Regions from separate parts of the Desulfosarcina sp. BuS5 genome, predicted to be linked through region 2. Evidence: riboswitches for the same ligand, from Rfam matches in the RefSeq annotation. Region 2 holds a riboswitch; each other region holds the start of a gene.
What was found. Region 2 has a riboswitch for cobalamin ahead of ccsA (cytochrome c biogenesis protein CcsA). Riboswitches for the same ligand answer to the same signal wherever they lie in the genome.

Region 1 (7,331 bases), 1.0 Mb from region 2:
AAAATGTTGCGGGAAGCAACAATGCCGTTCTGCTTATATATTGCTTCTTTCACTCCTTCATAAGCGCTTTTGGCGATCAGTTCCCCCATTTTTGTATGGCCTCCGGTGTTATCGATCAGAGTTCCTGCGCCCTGTACCACAATAATATTATCGGTTCCTGTTCCGGTTGCCCTGTATTCCTTGGCATTATAGCTGCTCCTGATATCAAGATCGAGCAGCGCGGCTGTTTTTGCTTCGGTGGCGGATATAATGGCCCTTGTCATGGCTCTGTCTGTCAGTTTCATGTTGGTTAAAATTGTTATATTGATAGTGCCGGGTTCATAATAATTTCCATTACTTTTCGACATGCGCACGGCATTTGACATAACTCCGGCAGTAACCAGGGCATAAACCTTCATTTCTTTAAAATTTTCCATTTTTACTGCAAGGTTATCCATATCCGCGCCTGTGAAAAGAAAACTTGCGGTGGCCTCGTTTTTTTCGATCACCTTGTAAATACGGGATCTCAAGGATGCAAGGCCGCATTGATGGCCTATTCCCCAGCACGGTGGAGGTGAATAATGGTTGCCTACCGAAGTTATCCCTGTCCGTGCACCCTCCAGGGTCGATACAACCTTCATCGGTCTCTTAAAATCTACGATAAGGGTCTTGTTGGGAAAATCATAAATATTGCTGTATGCAATTCCTGCTTTTTTTATATATTCCAAATCTATTTCAATGCTTCTATTCTCTGTAATTCTTTCAGGTTTTATCCGGTTTTTGCTCTCTGCATATTCATCTCTATAAATGCGGGCGGAGAGCCAGGAGACAAAATATCCGGTGTTGGTCGAGGCCCGGCAGGTAAGAGCGCATGGGAAGTTATATATTCGTTTGTTTTTGACCGCATCCACATCCTTCCAGCCTGGCAGTCTGAAAAATTTATCAGCCGCTCCCTTATCGCCTCCGCAGCCATAGATAACCTGGGGATTAAACGCGATCCATTCTTCTTTTGTAACAGGCACGATATTCCCTTTTTTGCCCAGAACAGGCGTAATTCCGCCGGCCGCTCTGATTATTTCATTTTGAAAGGAATCATCTCCCGGGGTCATTATTGATTTACGCCCCATCAGCCGCATGACTCTTTTTCTTTCAGAAAGAGGTATCCGGGCAACTTTTCCGGCTATCATTTTCAGTTCGTCTCTGTTCTTTTTTACGATAGCGGCGGCTTCATGTTCCTTATCGAATATCCTGCCCAGAAGCATGATATTGTCATAGCTGTCATTAATGGAATCTGTTTCCAGGTCTATAAGAATCTGTTTCCCATTACTGAAACGCTTTATTACATTTTTCTGGATCCGGGCTGCGAAAATAATATCCGGTTGAATATTTTCTATTTTAGCCAGGCTTGGTGAAAAAAAGCCCCCGATGACATCTTTTTTTGCGATTTCCGGGGGCAGCGTACTGTGCCATGTAACACCTTTAAGGACATCAGCCGCGCCTATTTTACAGATTATTTCACTCACCGACGGCACAAGTGAAACAACATTGGAAGGTCTGGCTGTAATTGTGGTTTTATTACCGGCATGATCAGTAAAGGAGAAAGGGTAGGGGAATGCCGCGCTCGCATAAAAAAAGAGTATTATAATGAGAGTTAAGAAAATTTTTCTGTATTTCATTTGATGTCCTTGCGGGATTTTTTTCGATAATCAAAAAGAGGGAGGTGTGATAAAATCGGCACCTCCCTCCTTATAACAATATTAATAATCGTATCTTAAACCGATATAAAAGCTTCTGCCGGGCATCGGATACCCCTGGACATAAGCGTAGTCTTTGTCGAAGAGATTTTCTATCTCTCCTTTTAAGGTAAGTTTGCCGTACTGGGAAAAATCATAGATTTTTTTACTTATTGTAATATTGGCAACAGTAAATCCACCCTTTTCAATTATCGGGTATGATGGCCATGATCCATACACACGATCATCAATATTCTGCTTGCCTGTATATGAAAAATTTAAATTAGCTGATAATCCGTTTAAATCGTTAAAAAGTATACCATATGAGGCTGTAATATCAGATGTATATTTAAGCTCTTTATGAGTTTCTCCGGCAGGAGCGTCGTCAGATTCATATTCATCAAGGTAAGTAATATTACAATATGGTTTTAATTCTAAATTTAAATCAAAGAATGTTCCTAAGTTAAAAGAAAATTCGCCTTCAAATCCCGAAATAGTGGCATCATTTATATTATAAAATGATTTGGTAAAATCAGGATCTCCAGGAATATAAGCTTCCTCAATTTTATCTTTGAAATCAGTATAGAAATAAGTTATAGATAAATTAAAACTGCTATAAGAAAAGTCAAAACCAGCTTCATAGGTTTTGCTTTTTTCAGGATCAAGATCCGGGTTGCCGATATAACTACCATACCAGTAAGTATACTTTCCTGCCATTTCATTGGCAGCAGGCATAACAAAGGCTTCAGCATAATTTGCTCTGATTTTTAAACAATCATTAACCAGATATGCTAATCCAATGCTTGGTGTCCAATTATCATCATTATCATCGTTTTTATCAGTTTGTTTAAACTCAAGATCATATTCATCATATCTTAGCCCACCTGAAATAATTAATTTTTTATCAAACAACTTAAGTTTGGCCAGCATAAAACCGGCAGTATTTTCGTAATTAGACTTAAGAGCTACATTAAAACTATTGGTGTCACTATTTTTATAGTCATAATTTAGCCAATCAACACCTATTGTTGTAGAAAAATTTTCTAAATCTAAAGTAACTTGCCCTTGAGCACCTTCCTGGTCATAATTATTGTTGGAAATAGATGGATAAAGAGGATCTACATATGTATATTTATAATCGTCTTCTCCATTAAAATATCTGGCTTTCCATGAAAAAAGTTCATCTGCAGTTGTGCCATCATAAATAAAATCAATAGATTTATTCACATTATCTGCATAATTATCAGGGTCAGGATTTATAAAATAATATGGAGAACCTGTTTTATCCGCATCAAATGAAGTGTATATCATTCCAATACGGTTGCCGGGCAAAAACTCATATCCGAGATTTAAACTGCAATTTGTTTTTTCATCATAACCGGTATTATCATATTTATCTCCATCGCTAATATCATAATCATCTTTGGTTGTTCTGGTGAAGCTGCCTGAAAAATCAAAATTTTCTATTTTTCCTGAAAAACCGGCGCTTCCCTCTTCATATCCATAACTTCCCAACAATCCTTCAGCAAAAAAAGTGGGTTTATCCTTACCCTGCTTAGTAATAACATTTACAAGGCCGCCCATGGCTGCCGAACCGTATTGAACGGCGGCCGGACCACGTATTATTTCGACTCTTTCGATATTTTTTGTCATAATTTTGGCAGCATTGCCAGTGCCTGCCCTGCGGCCGTTTAGCAATATTAACACATTACCTTTCAGGTCGTTACCGTGAGTTTCAGTTCTGAAACCACGTAAACCAATACTAGTCATATTACCTGGATATTTTCTAATATATACCCCGGCTTTTTCGGACAACAGATCGCCTAAATCTTTTGCTGCGGAAAGTTTAATATCATTTTCATCAATAATAGTTACATTTGTGGTAAGATCCTTTTTCTTTTCCGGAACCCGGCTGGCTGTAACCACCATTTCGTCTAAAGTTGATACCGGCTCTTCATCTTTTGCCTGGGTTAAACCAGGGAGCAGCATAACCATACAAATTAAAAATATAAAATACTTTTTTTTCATTTTTTCCTTTCTCCTTCTTCTGAAAAATTTGTATTTCCGGCCGGGCAAAAAAAAATCCCCAGACCGTTGGTTTACGATCTGGGGATTTCCCTTTTTATCCTGATAGATCTTATTTGCTTTGCCTTTTTTCCACGAAGGCATGCAATACTTACTTATTCAGGCAGGTCTTCTGACTCTCGGATCAACCTACTGACCGCGCCTTCCCATCCAATGATCGGACAGTGGCATTAAACAGCGGTGTTCGTCCCCGATTACAGCGACGGGCTCGTCTCCGAATTTAACGGAGTTCCCTCTTAAGCTCATTATGAGCACCTGAATTTATAAATAAAATAATATAATGTATGGGAAAAAGTCAACAAAAAAGCAGGGAAGAAAGGAAGGTGGCAGAAAGCGCAGAAGAACTGCATAGGTGGTGCCGAAGGCCGGACTTGAACCGGCACGGGCGTAGCCCACTACCCCCTCAAGATAGCGTGTCTACCAAATTCCACCACTTCGGCACAATATAGTATTATGATATCACTCTGTTTTGACAGGTTCAGCCGCAGGAGTCTTACTCTCGGGAACGGGAGTCTGTGCTTTCTCCTCTATGGGCGTTGTTGTGTCGAGTATTATAGATTTTTCGGTTTTGTTACTAACCATATATGCAAGCCCAACCGAGGTAATCATAAAAACAACCGCCACAATTGTTGTTGCTTTGCCCAAAAAGGTTGATGCTCCTGAACTACCGAAAAGTGTCTGGCTGGAACCACCTCCGAAAGCTGCTCCCATGTCTGCGCCTTTACCTGTCTGCAAAAGTACAATCAGTATTAGCGCGATGCATACAATAACATGAACAATGGTTAGTAGAATTCCCATTCTATACTCTTTCCCGGAATACTATAAAAAGTGAACTATTTTACTAAAGGTTTCAGCGTCAAGACTTGCGCCTCCAACAAGAGCGCCGTCTATGTCAGGCATAGACATCAGTGAAGTAATATTGTCCGGTTTGACGCTTCCGCCATATAATATCTTTATAGATTCAGCAAATTTATTTCCTAATTTTTTTTCTATCAAGGAACGTAAAAACAAGTGAACCTCCTGGGCCTGCTCATCGGTTGCGGTCTTTCCTGTTCCGATTGCCCAAACCGGTTCATATGCTATAGTCAAATGTTTAAGATTATCTGTAAACAATCCTTGTAACCCTTTTGTTATCTGTTTGTCAAGTACGGAAAACGTTTCATTTGATTCCCGTTCTTTTTCAGATTCGCCAACACAAAGAATCGGTTCTATTCCGTTTTTTACAGCAGCATTAATTTTTTTATTTACAGATTCATCTGTTTCTTCAAAAAATTGCCTGCGCTCGGAATGGCCGATAATAACATATTTGCATCCTGTAGATACAATCATATGCGGAGAAATTTCACCTGTAAAGGCTCCTTCTTTTTCCCAGAAAAGATTTTGCGCGCCAAGAGAGACCTTGCTTCCTTTGACAATATCCGCAACCTGTGCCAGTGCTATAAAAGCAGGTGCAATCATAACATCAACATCAGTAACATCATCCACACGTGTAACAAGGTGCTTCGCCGTTTCTACCGCCTCGGAACAAGTTTTAAACATCTTCCAGTTTCCGGCGATAAGAGGCCTGCGTATGTTCATTATATGCTCTCCATTAAAAAAAATTGTAAACAGTCAACAGTTCACCATGAACAGTTACAAAAATTTAAAGCTGTGCACCTATCATAGCTGCCAGATCAACCATCCTTGTTGAGTATCCTGTTTCATTATCATACCAGGAAAGAACTTTAACCATATCATCTACAACATAAGTAGTCGGCGCATCAACAATTGAAGATAATGAATTTCCGTTAAAATCTGTTGATACAAGGGGGGCCTCACTATAACCGAGTATACCGGAAAGGGCTCCTTCCGAAGCTTCTTTTAATGCATCATTAACATCTGTTACGGTGACCCCTGTTTTTTCGATACTTGCCACGAGGTCTACGATAGATACATTTGGAGTAGGTACTCGAATGGCAAGTCCGTTGAGTTTGCCGCTCAATTCGGGAAGAACCAGTGCAACCGCTTTGGCGGCGCCTGTGGTGGTTGGAATCATTGAAAGAGCGGCTGCACGGGCTCTGCGAAGATCCTTGTGCGGAAAATCAAGAAGGCGTTGATCCCCGGTGTATGAATGAATGGTTGTCATAAGGCCGCATTTTAAGCCGAATTGTTCAAGCAAGACCTTTGCAACCGGTGCAAGGCAATTAGTAGTGCATGATGCGTTGGAAATAATATTGTGCTCTCCGGGATTATATTGGTTCGAATTCACACCCATGACTATAGTGATATCCGGATCGGGTGCAGGCGCTGATATTATAACTTTACGTGCGCCGGCGGTAAGGTGTTTTGATGCATTGGCACGGTCCCTGAAGAGCCCCGTACATTCGGCAGCAATGTCAACGCCATGGTCATTCCAGGGCAGGTTTGCGGGATCTCTTTCAGATATAACAGCTATTGATCTGCCGTCAACTTCTATTGAATCATCTTTGGCAATGATTTCCATGTCGAGTTTGCCGTGTACGGAATCATAAGCCAGAAGATATGCCATAGTAGCAGAATCGGTAAGGTCATTAATGGCCACTACCTCAATTTCAGGATTTTTAAGCGCCGCCCTGAAAATTACACGACCAATTCTTCCAAAACCGTTAATGCCAATTTTTACGCTCATCATACCTCCTTAGACCAGTTTTATAAGTTTAATTCTTTTAATTTTTGTTCCTTGCTTTTAAAATTCCGCTTGCGAGGGATATACTTCTCTTGCCGAATGCCTCCAAGGTTACCGCAAGCTCCCCAAGCTTTAACCTGTTACGGGAATCTGCTGCCTTTATCAGTATAGGCAGGTTAACACCGGATAAGACTTCCACGCACCCTTCATCAAGAAAGGAATAACTTAAATTAGACGGAGTCCCACCGAACATATCCGTTAATATCAGTACGCCTTCATGCTGATCGACTTTTTTTATGCCATCCTCAATTTTTTTTCTTAGATTATCCGCGTCGTCAGTTAAATTTATGGAAATCGAGATAAGGCCATCTACCTTGGAAGCGATAATCGATTCAGCGGCATCAATCAATGTTTCACCAAAATTACCATGGGTTACAACTACTATTCCTATCATAATATGCTTGTGACAAGGGGTATAGCTTGGTAGAGACGCAAAATTTTGCGTCTCCACCAAGCCCCCTTAAAATTCTTCATCCTCCTCTTTAATTATCTTATATATTTCATCTCTATTCGATGCCTTTAAAAGGTTTTCTTTAAAAAGATCATTTTTGAGAATCCTGGAAATTCTTGCCAGCGCTTTCAAATGTAATCCGGTTGAATCTTCAGGTGTTATCAGGAGAAAAAATATATAGGAAAGTCTGCCGTCAATAGATTCAAAGTCAATACCTTTTTTACTTAAACCAAAACCGACCACCAGATTGTCAAGGCCTTTCATTTTACCATGTGGTATACCTATTCCTCCCCCGATACCGGTGCTTCCAAGCCTTTCCCTTTCCAGGAGGACTCTTATAAGATCGTCCCTGTTAAGATTGGCTATACGGGCTACAGGG
Region 2 (7,331 bases):
AATCTATACCTGAATAAACCACAATTCCCTGTTCCACCAGGGGTTCATACTCTTCTCTTTCTTCAATTGTGCATCTATGTTTTTCAAAATCGCTGTATTCGGAAAATCGCTGAACTTCCTGGAGCCTTAAATCTCCATACGGCATGGGATGCCTGACGGTTACAACATTTTTGCCCTTTCTTTGCAGTATTTCGCAGACTTTGCGCGAGGTCTGTGATTTACCGCATCCGGTTCTCACAGCGCAAACCGACACAACCGGTCTGTTTGATTTAAGCATGGTGTAGGCGGCCCCGATCATGGTGAAATCAGCGCCTTCAGCCATAACAATAGAAGCCTTGTGCATTACATCCTCATGCGTAACATCGGAATAGGAAAATACAACCAGATCTACTTTATGTTTCCGTATCAGCCCGGCCAGCTTTTCTTCAGGATATATCGGAATCCCTTTGGGATATAAGTCGCCTGCCAGTTCCGGAGGATAAAGTCTTCCTTCAATATCCGGAATCTGGGCTGCTGTGAAACATATGACCCTGTAGCGGGGATTATCCCTGAAATATACATTAAAATTGTGGAAATCTCTGCCGGCCGCTCCCATGATGATCGCTTTTTCTATCATATTTATCCCTTTCCGGATATCCTTTACAAAACTGAATTTTCTGTTATCTTTAATGTTATCATAATGAAACTACACTTTCAATATACCCGGATTTGATTTTTTTTGGGAATCAATATAGATTTCTACATTATCCATAGCGCATTGAAATTATATTCATAAGATTAAAGAAACAATGTTTTTGAATTTATAAATTCCTGATTAACAGGAGGTCAAAATAATGGGAGCAAATATAGGTGATAACTTATTTTCAATTTTCAATTCTATGACCGAATATATGATTGACGCAGGTCAACGGTCGGTTTTGTACTGGGATATAATGCGCCGGCGTGGGAACCAGTATTTGGAGCACATGGCGAAAAATATTCCGGATGTGCTGAAATTTGACTATGAACTGCTTATTAACGGACGATCACTACCTGAACCGGTTAACTACGGTTTGCTTAAAATACTTCCTCCCAAGGGCGTCGCTATCGACAATCGTAAGCGTCCGTTTGTGGTGATTGATCCGCGCGCCGGCCACGGTCCCGGTATTGCCGGCTTTAAGGCGGATAGCGAAATAGGTGTGGCTTTATCGGAAGGGTATCCCTGTTATTTTATAGGGTTTACACCGATGCCTGAACCGAATCAGACCATTGAAGCGGTTATACGCGGCGAGGCCCATTTTTTAGCGCATGTGAACGAACTGCACCCTAAAGCGGATGGCAAACCGGTTGTTATAGGCAACTGTCAGGCGGGCTGGGCGGTTATGCTGCTGGCGGCGACGCGGCCGGAGCTTTGCGGCCCGATAATTGTGGCCGGGGCTCCGCTTTCTTATTGGGAAGGCGTGCACGGTCAAAATCCCATGCGGTACACCGGCGGCATGATGGGCGGAAGCTGGATGGCTGCATTATTAAGTGATCTGGGACATGGCAATTTCGACGGCGCCTGGCTAGTGCAAAATTTTGAGGGGCTGAATCCGGCCAACACGCTCTGGAAAAAACAATATAATCTTTATTCCCGGATCGACACCGAAGCAAAGCGCTACCTGGAATTTGAGTGCTGGTGGGGCGACCACGTCTTTTTGAGCGCTGCGGAGATCCAGTATATAGTTGACAATCTTTTTCTGGGCAACAAACTCAGCGGTTCTGAGATCGTCACTTCCGATAACATAAGCGTCGATCTGCGCAAAATTAGTTCGCCAATCGTTTGTTTTTGCTCTAAAGGCGACGATATAACCCCGCCCCAACAAGCTCTCGGATGGATTTTAGACCTGTATCAGAGTGTTGATGATATTTACGCCTCCAATCAGACCATCGTCTACTGCGTGCATGAACATACCGGCCATCTGGGCATCTTCGTATCCAGCAACGTAGCTCGCAAGGAATATTTTGAGTTTGCCTCCAATATTGATCTCATCGACTGTTTGCCACCCGGTCTGTACGAGGCGGTGATCGAAAAAATAAACTATGACACCGTCAATCCGGATCTGGTGACAGGCAACTACATCTCACGCTTTGAAAAACGAACGTTGGACGATATTCACTCTTTGGGTTGCAACACTTTGGAAGATAATCGTTGTTTCGCCACAGTTAAGCGGCTCTCGGATGTCAATTATGGTCTGTACCGAATAATGGTACAGCCGATGGTGCGTGCAATGACCACTGAAGAAAATGCCAAACTGATGCGTCGTCTGCATCCGCTGCGTCTGGGATATGAACTACTATCAGATCATAATCCTATGATGAAACCGCTGGAATGGGCTGCAAAGTGGGTGAGTGAGCATCGTCAGCCGGTTAAACCGGATAACCACTTTCTTCAGTGGCAGACGCTATATTCCGATCTTTTGGCGACAAGTCTCAACATTTTTCGGGACTGGCGTGATATGATGACTGAACAGATGTTTTTTGGCATCTACAGCCAAGACTGGCTGCAAGCCCTCATGGGGTTGCGCGCATCGGACGCTCCGCCCCGCAAACATCCAGGACACGATCCGGTTCATCTGGCGTTTATTGAGCAGCGCAAAAAAGAGATTTTGGCCGGTATGGACAAGGGAGGTCCGCGAGAGGCTTTGATTCGCGGATTTATTTATGTGCGTATACCGGAGGGCGCATGCGACGAACGCGGTTTTGAAATGATCCGCCGCATCCGCGCCGAGCATCATGATAACCATCTGTCCGAATTCAAAAAAACCTGCCGTGAACAGTTTTTTATGATCCTGCTGGATGCACGTCGTGCTGTTGAAGCCATCCCGCAACTGCTTGTGGGAAGAGAAGAAGCGGGGCAGAAATTTTTTGAAATTATCCGTAAAGTCGCCACTGCCCCCGGCCCTTTGGGTAAAGAGGCGGATATGCGCCTGGCGGAGATAAAAGCATTATTTATTCCTGTAAGGCCTGAACAAGATGAAAAATAGCTATAGATGTTCACATAAGTAATTTCAAGAACAAGGCAAGGGGTATATATATCTCATCCGGCAGGAAATTGCAGCCATGAATTGGGGTGGTATAAATTGTTTTCTTGACATTTTATTTTAATTTCGGTATATAATTTTTTATAATTCAGGTGCTTTTTTAAAGATTAAAAGGGAACTCCGTTAAAGTCGGAGACGAGCCCGTCGCTGTAATCGGGGACGAACACCGTATTAATGCCACTGTCGCAATTTGATGGGAAGGCGCGGTTAGTAGGATGATCCGTAAGTCAGAAGACCTGCCTGGTAATATACGCCAAACTTCGTGGACAGAAGTGCCTGGCAGGATCTATAAGGATAAAAAAGGGAATCCCCGGATCGATATTATATCGGTTCGGGTTTTTTTTTGCATTATTAACATTGTTTATTTCACAAAACATTTTTCAAATCGCAGTATTTTTTTATGCCGCAAGTTCTTTTCCGGCAATAATGCAGCAAAAAAAATCTGCTCTATTTCTTTTAGGGGTTGGACTTGCAGCGAATTTATCAGCCTGCCTTGGCAAGTATTACCATGCCTGGCCCATGCTTCCCCTAAATACCGGCATGTATCTGCTTCCGCTCTGTCTGGGTGTGATATTGTTTTTGACAAAGCTCAAGAATGAGCAGTGGTCAGCCATGCTGCCTGTTCTGATCTGTCTGATGTCACTTGCGGCGCTCTTTTTCCCCAAGGACTACTACCTTCCTTTTATCATGTCCAAGACCATTTTTTCGTATATTTTTTTTGTCAGCGGAGTTATCGGCCGGAGTTTTTTTTTTATCGCTGCCCTGAAAGCATTGCAGGCGCTGATCTCTGCCAACAAGCAGGCAAAGGAGAATGGCCCGGGACGCGATGCCGGAACGGTAGAGTTTGTAGTTTGGGGCTTTGTATTCTGGACAATTTCCATGTTTGCGGGCGGAATCTGGTCATATCTGGGATGGGGCAGCCCCGTGGTTTGGGAAGATCCCGCAATTACTACTACTATGGCCACCTGGTTTTATTATACCTGCTTTCTGCATCTCTACCTGCGCCGGGTCTGGAATCTGAACAAGAGGCTTATCTTTGCTGCTGCCGGCGGAATTTTAGTTTTTATTCTTAATTGTTACCCTGAAATGGGGATATTCAGGATGCCCGATTTAAAATGGCTAAGATGGTTAATTTTTTAAAAGCAGTATGGAAGCTGGCTGGTGGCATTAATCTGACAATCGCCTTGCTTATACTCCTCGTTGTTGATTTGTCGGCCGGTTTTATCTGTCTGGAATCTAATATCAGCATCTTTATTCCGCTCAACGATGTAGGGCTGATAGCATGGCTCGATACTTACGGAATAAATTATTTGCAATATACAGCCTGGTTTTTTTTGCTTCTATTTTTGCTGTTTTTACTGGCAGTCAATACTTTTGTGTGTACTACCGATAAAGTTATAACCCTTTTTGGAAACAGATCCTGTTATCGAAGCCAAATCAAGTTTATATTGAATTTTGCGCCCCACATTATTCATTATTCTTTTGTCGTTATCCTGGCAGGTTATCTTGTGAGCTATATCTTTGCCGTTAATCTGCCCGCCAATATCCTGTTGCCCGAAAAAAGCATACCTATTCCCGGTACGGGATATAAAATAAAACTGAATAAATTAAATATAGAATATTATAAAGGGCAGCGGCTCGATTTTTTTCAGGATCGCGCAATCAATCCTGAAGCTGAAATATTACTGACGGATAAAAATGGAATTACCATTAAAAAAACTGTTTCTGTTAACAGGCCGGCACGGTTTAAAGGTTACAGTATCCATTTAGATGATTTTGCCCCTAAATCACGTACAGGTATGCAAAAACAGGAATATGTAAACCTTATTATTCATAGCGATCCAGGCATCCATCTTTACTTTTGCGGGATGATTATGTTTGCGGTTGGTATGCTGATGTATCTTTACCGTTTATATAGACCTTAAGTCTATATAAAACTTGAATGGAAAATAATAATGAAAATACTACTAATTTATAAAAATATTGCGGCAGCCTTTTTGGCCTTGGTGACGATTATCCTTTTTTCAGGATGCAGCCCTTCGTTTCAATCTTTTGGTGAATTTTCAGTAAAAGAAACAGGTGAAGGTATCCATGAAATAAGAGACGGAGACGGGAGCATATTTGTGCTGGTCAGAAGAGGTAAAAAAGCTCCTGCGGGTTATAATAAAAACCGGATTATCCAGGTGCCGGTAAGACGGGTAATAGCTTATTCCACCTATAATATTGCCATGCTGAAGGTCCTGGGTGTTCTGGATGATACACTTGTCGGGGTTACCAGGGAATATAAGGACTGGGTAATGCCTGAAGTCAGAGAAGGGTTCGAAGCCGGTAGAATCACTTATGTGGGGGAAGCCGGCGCGGTTGATTATGAAAAAATCAAGGAAATATCACCGGAGCTTGTCCTGACCTGGGACAGAGCTGCAATTCCGATGCTTAATGAACTGGAAATTCCAGCTATTATAACCACATCCGGCACTGCCATGAATCTTGAGACCCGTTTAGGCTTTACAAGGTTTTTGGCCTATCTGTTTGGCCGGGAAAAAGAAGCGGATGCATTCATTGCACGGGTTAATAAAACAGTGGATCAGATAAGTCAAATAACGGCTTCGGTCAGCCGGCGCCCCAAAGTTATCTGGGGCGATATTTATGAAAAAAGGGTTTTGATTGAACCTGGAAATTCATGGGTGGCGGAAATTATTCGGCATGCCGGCGGTGAATATATTTTTGATGATGTTTCAGGGGCGGCCTGAATTGAGATTACACTGGAAAAGTTTATTTCCAGCGGAATGGATGCGGATTGCCTTATCACCTACCGTTCTCCGGAAGCAGGCGCAACCTCCAAGGCTGCCATTGCACGGATAAATCCCCTTGTCGGCAAGATCAGGCCTTTAAACTCCGGGAAAGTATTTTCTCCATTGAAAAATTATTCCCAGTCAGCCGACCGGCTGGATGAAATTATAATGGAAGTGGCGGCCATGCTCCATCCTGAACTTTTTAGGGGTTTTGACTATAAATTTTTTAAAAAACTGCCGCAAGATGCTGAAACAAATGGATAATATGACACGGGAAATAATTTTTTATAACAGGAAGAGACTCTATCTCTTTTTTTCTCTCCTGCTTTTTTTCTTGATTGCTGCCGGTGGAATTAACATGACAACCGGTTCAATGAATATAAGCCTGCCTGATTTTTTTAATATTATTTTTAAACATTTTACAGGGACAACAGAGGGGTTCATTGTCTGGAAAATAAGAATTCCAAGGGCCCTGGCATCAATCCTGGGCGGCGCTTACCTCGCTGTTGCCGGGTTGCTGCTCCAGGTTTTTTTCCGTAATCCGATTGTCGGGCCGTTTATCCTGGGGATATCATCCGGTGCGACCCTGGTTGTGTCACTTGTAATGCTGACGGCACTGGGATTTGGTATACCGGGGTTGAACCCGTTTCTTATTACCATGGCGGCCTTTATCGGCGCAGGAGGCGCAATGCTTATTATTATGAGCATCGCCTCCAAAGTAAAAAGCGGGGTGACTTTGCTCATCGCAGGTTTGATGATCGGGTATCTTTGCCATGCTGTTACAAGTGTAATTATCGCCTTTGCGGAGGCTGAAAACGTTAAAGGCTTTACTCTGTGGCAGCTCGGCAGCTTTTCAGGATTCAAAGGATCGGAACTTAATATTATGATCTTTGCCGGAGGGATACTGCTGATTTTAGCCTTTGGATTAAGCAAGCCTTTAAACGCTTTTCTTCTGGGTGAAGAGTATGCTTGCTCCATGGGCGTTAATATAAAGCTGTTTCGGATTTTAATCCTGTTATGCTCCTGCGGGCTGGCTGGCCTTGTAACATCCTTTGCCGGACCGGTTGCATTTATCGGACTGGCGGTTCCGCATATAACCCGCCTGATTTTTTCCACTTCCGATAACAGGATTCTTATTCCGGGCGCAGTACTATTGGGAGGGGCCATAACCTGCTTCTGTGATCTGATAGCCAGATCTCTTTTTGCTCCGGTTGAACTTCCAATAAGCGCAATTACATCTTTTTTCGGGGCGCCTATTGTCATTATCCTGCTCTTGAAAAGGAGTTCCTCCCTATGAAGAATAGCGCCCCTGTCCTTGATATTCAGAATCTGTCTGTTGGTTATAAAAATATTCCGGTTCTTAATTCGGTCAACCTGTCTTTTGGGAAAGGCATCTTTATTTCCCTTTTGGGACCTAATGGAGCCGGCAAGACCACCCTGCTTAAAACTCTGGCCGGCTTATTGGCCCCGGTGAGAG
Region 3 (7,331 bases), 1.2 Mb from region 2:
AAATTTCCCTTCCTTATTCAGGTAGTTAATCCCTGCTGCGAATAAGGTTAAAAAAATAAGGAACAGGAAATTTGCCATCAAACTTTTCTGTAATGGATCAGGTCTGGTCATTTGTCTTTTCCAAGCAGCCGCTCTAACAGGTTTGGGCTTAAAATATCATTATATATTACTGAAATTAGAACCATGCAGGTAACCAGGGATATATTAGGGCCGGAAAATCCTTTTTGAAAATCGAGAAGTATAGCCAAAGGAAGACCTCCCGGGCATAGTAGACCGATTCCCAAAAGGGACGGGTATTTTTTCATCTCTGAACCAATGCGCGTGACAACATATCCTCCCAATATTTTGCCAAAAAAACGAAGCATGCAGTAAGCAGCGGCCGGAAACAGAATCCATATGGTCTCAAAATGCCAACTCACCCCAAGAAAAATCAATAAAATAAGATAAACAGGCTTTTCAATACCGATAAAAACTGCAAAAAGCCGGTTCTCATTTTTCGTCAGATTAACAAGGCTGAATCCCACCAGAAAATTTATTATAAGAGGTGAAAAATTTAGAATCATTGCGGTTCCGCCTGTAAATACCACCATGCCGATAGCAAGAAGGATCAGTTCCGGACCCTCCCTGCGGATTGAAAGCAAAATAGCAAAGAGGATAATACACCCCAGGCAGGCGCCCATATACAACAGAGCATTCATGCCGATGTGATGAAATAGGCCGGCTTCGAAAAAAACAGGGGTGCGGGGAAAAAAAGCCAGTCCAAAAACGAGTATCGCGATCAAGCCGTCGATACTTGAAATATATTGCAAAAGTTTCACAGTATTATCATGTTTTCTGATCGACCGTGTTGTGCTAAGGGCTAAACCGGTGGGAGCGGTGCATGATGCAACAGCAGACAATACCAGTATCGCCGGAAGTGATAATTTGCCTGCCAAAAAGTCGATATTCGTTAAAATTAAATAACTTCCGGCAAAAACAATAATAAAAGCAATAAACCCCTCTAAAATGGAACCGATTAAAAATTCAAAGGGATACCGTTTTATTTTTCTGATTTCAAGCTGCAGGCCAAAAAGGAATCCGATCCATCCAAGCAGGAATGTTGTAAATGGTTCAAGGGCCTTTACGGTTTCATTGTCTATAATATTTAGCAACCTGGGGCCGAGGAGAAACCCAAGAAATAGAAACTCCGTGCCGGAGAGGTAAAATACACGCATAAAAAGGGGGGGTTTGAAGTTTTTAAATGAAAGGTGATATCCGCTGAAAGCAAGAAAAATAATCAGGAGAGAAGCAAAGATAATTTTCAATTTTATATCCTGTAGCAGACCTGATAAATCAGATTTGTTTTTATTATTATATTTTGGACAGCCTTCTTTTTTCAGCTTACATTTACTTTGTACAAACACTGGATTTTACCGCAGAGATCGCTGGGATAATATTACATAAATTTAAACAATTCCTCTGCGCTTTCTGCGTCCTCTGCGGTAAAAATACCGATTCTATAGATTATAATATAATTCATTTTATAATGAAAGTACCAATAGGTTACCCTATAAGTTCCCGAACCGCCGCTAAAAGCTCTTCTCGTTAAACAGGTTTGGAGAAGGTGTACCCTGCGCCTAATTTCTTGGCCATGCTTAGATATTTCTCCGGACCAATTCGTCCACCTCCTGAAATGGCAATAATCTTCGAATCCGGAAAGTTTTGTTTGAGTTCAATGATTGTCTCGAGACCTTCCTTTCGTTCATCCATCATCTTTCTTATTGTCCTGGCAATCTTATTTCTGATAATGGGTTTCATAACATATTCCCGAATCCCTAAGGCTTTAGCTTTACTTTCATCCATTAACCCGCTGGCGCTCGACCGCTGATTCCTCTAAGGGAAGGTTCTCTACGGAATTGATCTGCAGGGCATCGAGTTTGCTATTCCTTATATCTGAGTTTTAGGATTGGTTTTGGTTGATTTGTTTTACATATCATAATAGAAATAATTTAGGAATTGTGAATTCAGGATCGGGAGATTAAGGTGAGTCCAAAAGTAAATAAAATTACATCTGTTTACAAAGGCAAAGTGTTTGATCTTGTCAATGAAGAGATTACCCTTGAAAATGGAAAATCCACCAAAATGGATATCATACGGCACCCTGGAGCGGCCGCTATAATTCCGTTTTTGGATAAAGATACTCTTATATTGCTGAAGCAATACAGGCATGCAATAGGTGAATATATTTGGGAAATCCCGGCCGGCACGCTGGAGCAGGATGAAGATCCGATTGAGTGCGCTTATAGAGAATTGACCGAGGAGACCGGGTATGCAGCAGGCAAAATGGAACAAATCGGCGCAATAACGCCTGTGCCGGGATATTCAGACGAAAGAATTCTCATTTTTGCGGCCTATGATCTGAAACAGGCAGAGCAGAACCTGGACGATAATGAAGTCCTGGAAGTCTATGAAGTCAAGTTTTCAGATGCGATTGATATGATTTATAATGGTGAGATAACGGACGGCAAGACTATTACGGGTCTTTTGATGTCAAGTAGAGACAAGGCATGCCTTGTCTCTACAGCGTTACAATAGAATAAAGGCTGAAAGAGATTGCCCCCTTCAGCCTTTTGAAAATAATTAACTACCCCTATCAGCGCTGCATCAGATTAGAATTCAACGGCAACCTGGGCTGATACGGTATCATTCTGTGCATTTGTGCCGCCGTCGCTTTCGCTGTAATCTTCATCGTGCATATATTCAAGCTTAAGCATGGTGTTTTCCAGGATACTAATTCCGATTACGCCCATATAACGGTCTTCGGGCAAAGCAAGATAATCGTCGAACGACCCTGGAGTATAATCAACAAACACGCAATCGTTTGTTCCCTGATAGGCTAAAGCGAAGGTCGTTTCCCTGCCTAAAATTTCCTGCGTAAAAGCTGCTTCAAAATTCCATGATTCAGGGTTTGCTTTTTTCCCTCTTGTGTTCATTTCACCAGCATTATAATCGTCAATAGCTCCAACATATTCACCTATAAACTGGAACGGACCCACATTCATTACAAGGTGCGCTGCAAGGCCGGAAACATAATCATCGATTTCATCACGCCCCCCTCCTACCAAATTATCTGATACATCATCCAAAACATCTGTCAAAACATCAGAGTCGGTGATATCGTTGATATAATCACAGCCTATATCAAAGCTAAACTGATCCTGCTCAAATGCAAATCCGATATTGGCGCCGTAGTTGTCGACCTTATTGCTATTGTTGGAGCCTTCGCTTACATCACCATTAAAGGTATATACCGACCCGTAAAAACCTTCGAATTCAAAGCCGATCTGCGCCGCGCTTTCCCTGGTTTCACCAAGTTCCAGTGTCAGTGGATCCTGAATCATGTTTGATTCAAAATTACCGAAGGGCACATACATTTTACCTGCTGACAGATAAAGCGGGAATTTTTCGGTATTACCAATGGTTATTATCGCTTCATCCACTGTAAAGTCTTCTGTATCATCATCCTCATACAGAAACAGTAAATGACCGTTGACCCATTCATTTATCCGGGCGTCAATCTCCAGTTCCACGGTGGCAAGGGTGATATCGCTGGAATCGCGGTTACCGTAGAGGCCGCTGCCCCTGCTTGCCGTATAACCTTCGACTTCTATAAGCCCGTGGATATCGACTCTTTCAAGGAAATCATTCACAACTGCTGTTTTTGAGACTTGTTTCTCGAGATTTGAAAGACGGTCGGCCACGTTCATTTTGCCGACATGCTCTTTGCCGGGCGTCACTCGCTCCTGTTCTACACTTGCCTCAACAGCCTGCTTTAAGTCAGCAGCTTCTTCAGTCGTTACAATCCCTTTTTTTTCTAGGAGCTTTAACAGCATCTCTGTTTCAGAACTCATGGCAAAGACATTAAAATTGATGAAAAAAATAGAGCAAATTAAAGCAGCTCCCATTATAAACCAGTTTTTCTTTTTCATTGAACATCCTTTCGTTAAAGATATTGTAATAGACTAACAAAATTTTTTTAGGTAAGCCTAACTAAAAACTATAAACTCACCTCCCTTCATATTTTTATATATTGTTTGGTAGACCGATAAATATCAATTAACCAAAACATAAGTCAAGAAAAAAAATCCCCGAATCGCATAACGACCCGGGGATTTCCCTTTTTTATCCTCAGAATTTTGATTTGATATTATTAATTGCTTCACGAAATATATCATCTATGATCAGGCAGGTCTTCTGACTCTCGGATCTATAGATCTTCAGATAATTCATTTCACAAGGCCAGAGGGAGGAAGGCGTATTATAATACTCCGACGACCGATAACGCAGTGAAATTATTTATGTGGAAATCTATATCTAACAACCGCACCTTCCCATTAAACTACAACAGTGGTTTTTCGCGGTCTTCGTCCCCGATTACAGCGGCGGGCCCGTCCTCGATTTTAACGAGGTTCCCTGTTAGGCTTGAACAGCACCTGATCATTATTATTTTATAATACTAGCATAAAGATTATATATGATGCAAGAGTAAAATCAGCAATTCTAATTTTGGAAGGTTGTGGCACATCATATTGTAGCAACGCCATGCTTCATAATCTATATATAGATAAAAATATGCCATAATTAGAATTGCTGGAGTAAAATATCTTCATATCCGCGGATTCCGCCATTCCCTGTCAAGCAAAAAAAAACCACGAAGAAATTGTATCTTTATGATACATAAACCTTCGTGGTTTGAATTAATTATTGAAAATATTTATATCTTGCAGCAAGCTTCTGCCCACTAGTTAATTATTATATATTTAATTATGTCGAGGATGTCAATTCATTATTGTTTCTCGTGTCTGTATTAATTTTATACTTTTTTAATTCAGAATTTCATAATCTCCAATACTTGATATTCTGTTTTTCCGCTTCATCACGGCTGAAGGCGCCTTTAATATCAAGCAGAATCGGTTTTGAATTTGTACATAACTCCGCAATCCCGGAAATGCCAAGTTCTATGTATTTTTTATGAATAACTGCGACTATTACTGCATCTACACCTGAAAGCGCCTCCATCGGTTGCAGATCGATCCCATAAAATGAAGCCGCCTCATCCGGGTCTGCCAAGGGATCATGAACAAGCACCTCTATGCCGTAATCAACAAGTTCATTTATTATATCGACTATTTTTGTATTTCTTAAATCAGGCACATCCTCCTTAAATGTTATACCAAGAACCGCTATCTTTGCACTGTTGACCTGTTTCCCGGCTTTTATAAGCATTTTGACTGCGCGTTCGGCAATATATTTCCCCATGCCGTCATTTATTCTGCGGCCTGCCAGTATTATCTCTGGGTGATAGCCGATGGCTTCGGCCTTAAAGGTTAGATAATATGGATCCACTCCAATGCAATGACCGCCAACAAGGCCGGGTTTAAAGGGTAAAAAGTTCCATTTTGTCCCGGCCGCCTTCAAAACTTCCGAAGTATCTATTTTGAGTTTATCAAAAATCAGGGCGAGTTCGTTCATAAGCGCTATATTCAGATCTCTCTGGGTATTCTCTATAACCTTTGCCGCTTCAGCTACTTTTATCGAAGAAGCCAAATGGATTCCAGCCGTTACAATAGCTCCGTAAACCCGGGAAAGTAACATGGCAGTATCTTTATCAGAGCCTGATACAATTTTCAGAATCTTGTCGATTGTATGTATTTTATCACCGGGGTTAATCCGTTCCGGGGAATAACCGGCCGTGAAATCAGTACCGAACCTTAAGCCTGATTCCTGCTCAAGAATAGGAACGCAGACATCTTCTGTCGCCCCGGGATAGACTGTCGATTCAAAGACTACCGATGATCCTTTTTGCATATACTTCCCCGCTGTTGCAGAGGCCCCGCGCAAAGGTTTTAAATCAGGTATCCGGTATTCATCTATTGGCGTCGGCACAGCAACAATAATCAAACGGCATTCCGATATTTTTTGAGGATCATCTGTAAAATTTATGACGGCATTCTGCAGGTCCTTTTTGGAGATCTCCATTGTTCGATCAAAACCAGTTCTAAGTTCCTCTATCCTTTCAAGCTTAAAATCATAGCCTAAAACATCAAAATGCTTCGACAGGTGTACTGCCAGCGGAAGTCCCACATAACCGAGGCCCATAACAACAATTTTATCCTTGCGCGCCTTTAGTGATTCAAATGTTAGCATACTTTTTCCTCGTCGGATTTTAACTTAATATAGACCGTCACATAAATAATTTCACTGCGTTATCGGTCGTCGGAGTAGGGGTTCAAGATTTTGAACCCCTACCCCTCTGGCCTTGTGCCAAATTTTAAGATCGGGTAATTATCTGACGGTCTATAGATTACTGATTGCCTACAAAAAAAGATCTGAATGCAGACGCATCCATTTTCATTGCTTTTTCAATCTCTTCAAGCAGTTTATATTTTTCGTCGGGCAATTTTCCTTTTATGTTGATATAATTTGTGTAATGATCACTGAGCAGGCAGGATGATGCTGATAAATTTTTGACCAGCATTGCAGTCTCTTCCAGCACCTCATGGGGACCAAGCATTTGAAATACGCCCATATTTACATCTTCCAGCAATGGCGTGTTAATTTTAGGCACAAAAGTGCGCAGTCTTATGAAATCCGGGGATATTTCATTTAAGACTTTGGCAGTCTCTTCTGCATGCGGTACTGTCCGCTCCCTGCCTCCTATACCAAGAATAACGTAGAGACTGAGATCTATGCCGGCAGACATAACCGATTGCCCGGCCTCAATTTGCTCTTTACTGTTGGTGCCCTTTTTTATTTTTTTAAGAATTACATCGTCGCCGGATTCGAGTCCCACATGGATTCTGGAAAGACCTGCTTCAGCAAGAAGTTTGAGTCCTTCGGGACCTTTTTTATGTATGAATTGAGATGAGCCGTATACTGTAATTCTATGCAAATGTGGGAAAGTCTCCCTTGCAAATCGGCAAATTTCACAAAGATCATCTGTTTTCATGGCTATGGTGTTTCCTGCCGGGAAAAACAGGGTTTTTACATATTCGCCATAAATATCACGTGCCTGTAGCAGATCTTCTTTTATTTCCGATACTTCGCGTATCTTGAATCTGATCCCGTTTTTATATACCATGCAGAAGGTACATTTGTTATGCGGGCATCCTACCGTAGCCTGTATTAAAAGCGAATCCGCCTCACTGGGAGGTCGATATATGGGGCCTTCGTAACGCATATGTTCACGCATTTTTCACTGAATCTATATATAAGGTGTCAGGGCAGATATCTTGTTCATGAGGCCATGCAATGGTACCATCCCATGCTTTTACCTTCATGAAACATCGCCA

Region 1: another riboswitch for cobalamin. It lies ahead of BuS5_RS13200 (TonB-dependent receptor); the one in region 2 lies ahead of ccsA (cytochrome c biogenesis protein CcsA).
Region 3: another riboswitch for cobalamin. It lies ahead of BuS5_RS02465 (LbtU family siderophore porin); the one in region 2 lies ahead of ccsA (cytochrome c biogenesis protein CcsA).

The regions. Positions count from the first base shown of each region.
Region 1 is NZ_CP087952.1:2,679,145-2,686,475, reverse strand. Features, by position in the region: gene BuS5_RS13205 (adenosylcobinamide amidohydrolase) at 1-1,655, opposite strand, end outside; gene BuS5_RS13200 (TonB-dependent receptor) at 1,737-3,740, opposite strand; cobalamin riboswitch at 3,883-4,071, opposite strand; tRNA gene BuS5_RS13195 (tRNA-Leu) at 4,151-4,237, opposite strand; gene secG (preprotein translocase subunit SecG) at 4,257-4,595, opposite strand; gene tpiA (triose-phosphate isomerase) at 4,617-5,375, opposite strand; gene gap (type I glyceraldehyde-3-phosphate dehydrogenase) at 5,440-6,444, opposite strand; gene BuS5_RS13175 (PTS sugar transporter subunit IIA) at 6,482-6,952, opposite strand; gene BuS5_RS13170 (PTS sugar transporter subunit IIA) at 6,962-7,331, opposite strand, start outside.
Region 2 is NZ_CP087952.1:1,677,855-1,685,185, forward strand. Features, by position in the region: gene BuS5_RS08365 (cyclic 2,3-diphosphoglycerate synthase) at 1-616, opposite strand, end outside; gene BuS5_RS08370 (DUF3141 domain-containing protein) at 834-3,005, shown strand; cobalamin riboswitch at 3,137-3,320, shown strand; gene ccsA (cytochrome c biogenesis protein CcsA) at 3,489-4,202, shown strand; gene BuS5_RS08380 (cytochrome c biogenesis protein ResB) at 4,178-4,987, shown strand; gene BuS5_RS08385 (ABC transporter substrate-binding protein) at 5,018-5,812, shown strand; gene BuS5_RS08390 (hypothetical protein) at 5,849-6,118, shown strand; gene BuS5_RS08395 (FecCD family ABC transporter permease) at 6,111-7,151, shown strand; gene BuS5_RS08400 (ABC transporter ATP-binding protein) at 7,148-7,331, shown strand, end outside.
Region 3 is NZ_CP087952.1:507,641-514,971, forward strand. Features, by position in the region: gene BuS5_RS02445 (cation:proton antiporter) at 1-111, opposite strand, end outside; gene BuS5_RS02450 (hypothetical protein) at 108-1,304, opposite strand; gene BuS5_RS02455 (hypothetical protein) at 1,585-1,842, opposite strand; gene BuS5_RS02460 (NUDIX domain-containing protein) at 2,023-2,574, shown strand; gene BuS5_RS02465 (LbtU family siderophore porin) at 2,649-3,968, opposite strand; cobalamin riboswitch at 4,207-4,491, opposite strand; gene BuS5_RS02470 (nucleotide sugar dehydrogenase) at 4,876-6,186, opposite strand; gene BuS5_RS02475 (B12-binding domain-containing radical SAM protein) at 6,344-7,231, opposite strand; gene BuS5_RS20315 (DUF4160 domain-containing protein) at 7,316-7,331, opposite strand, start outside.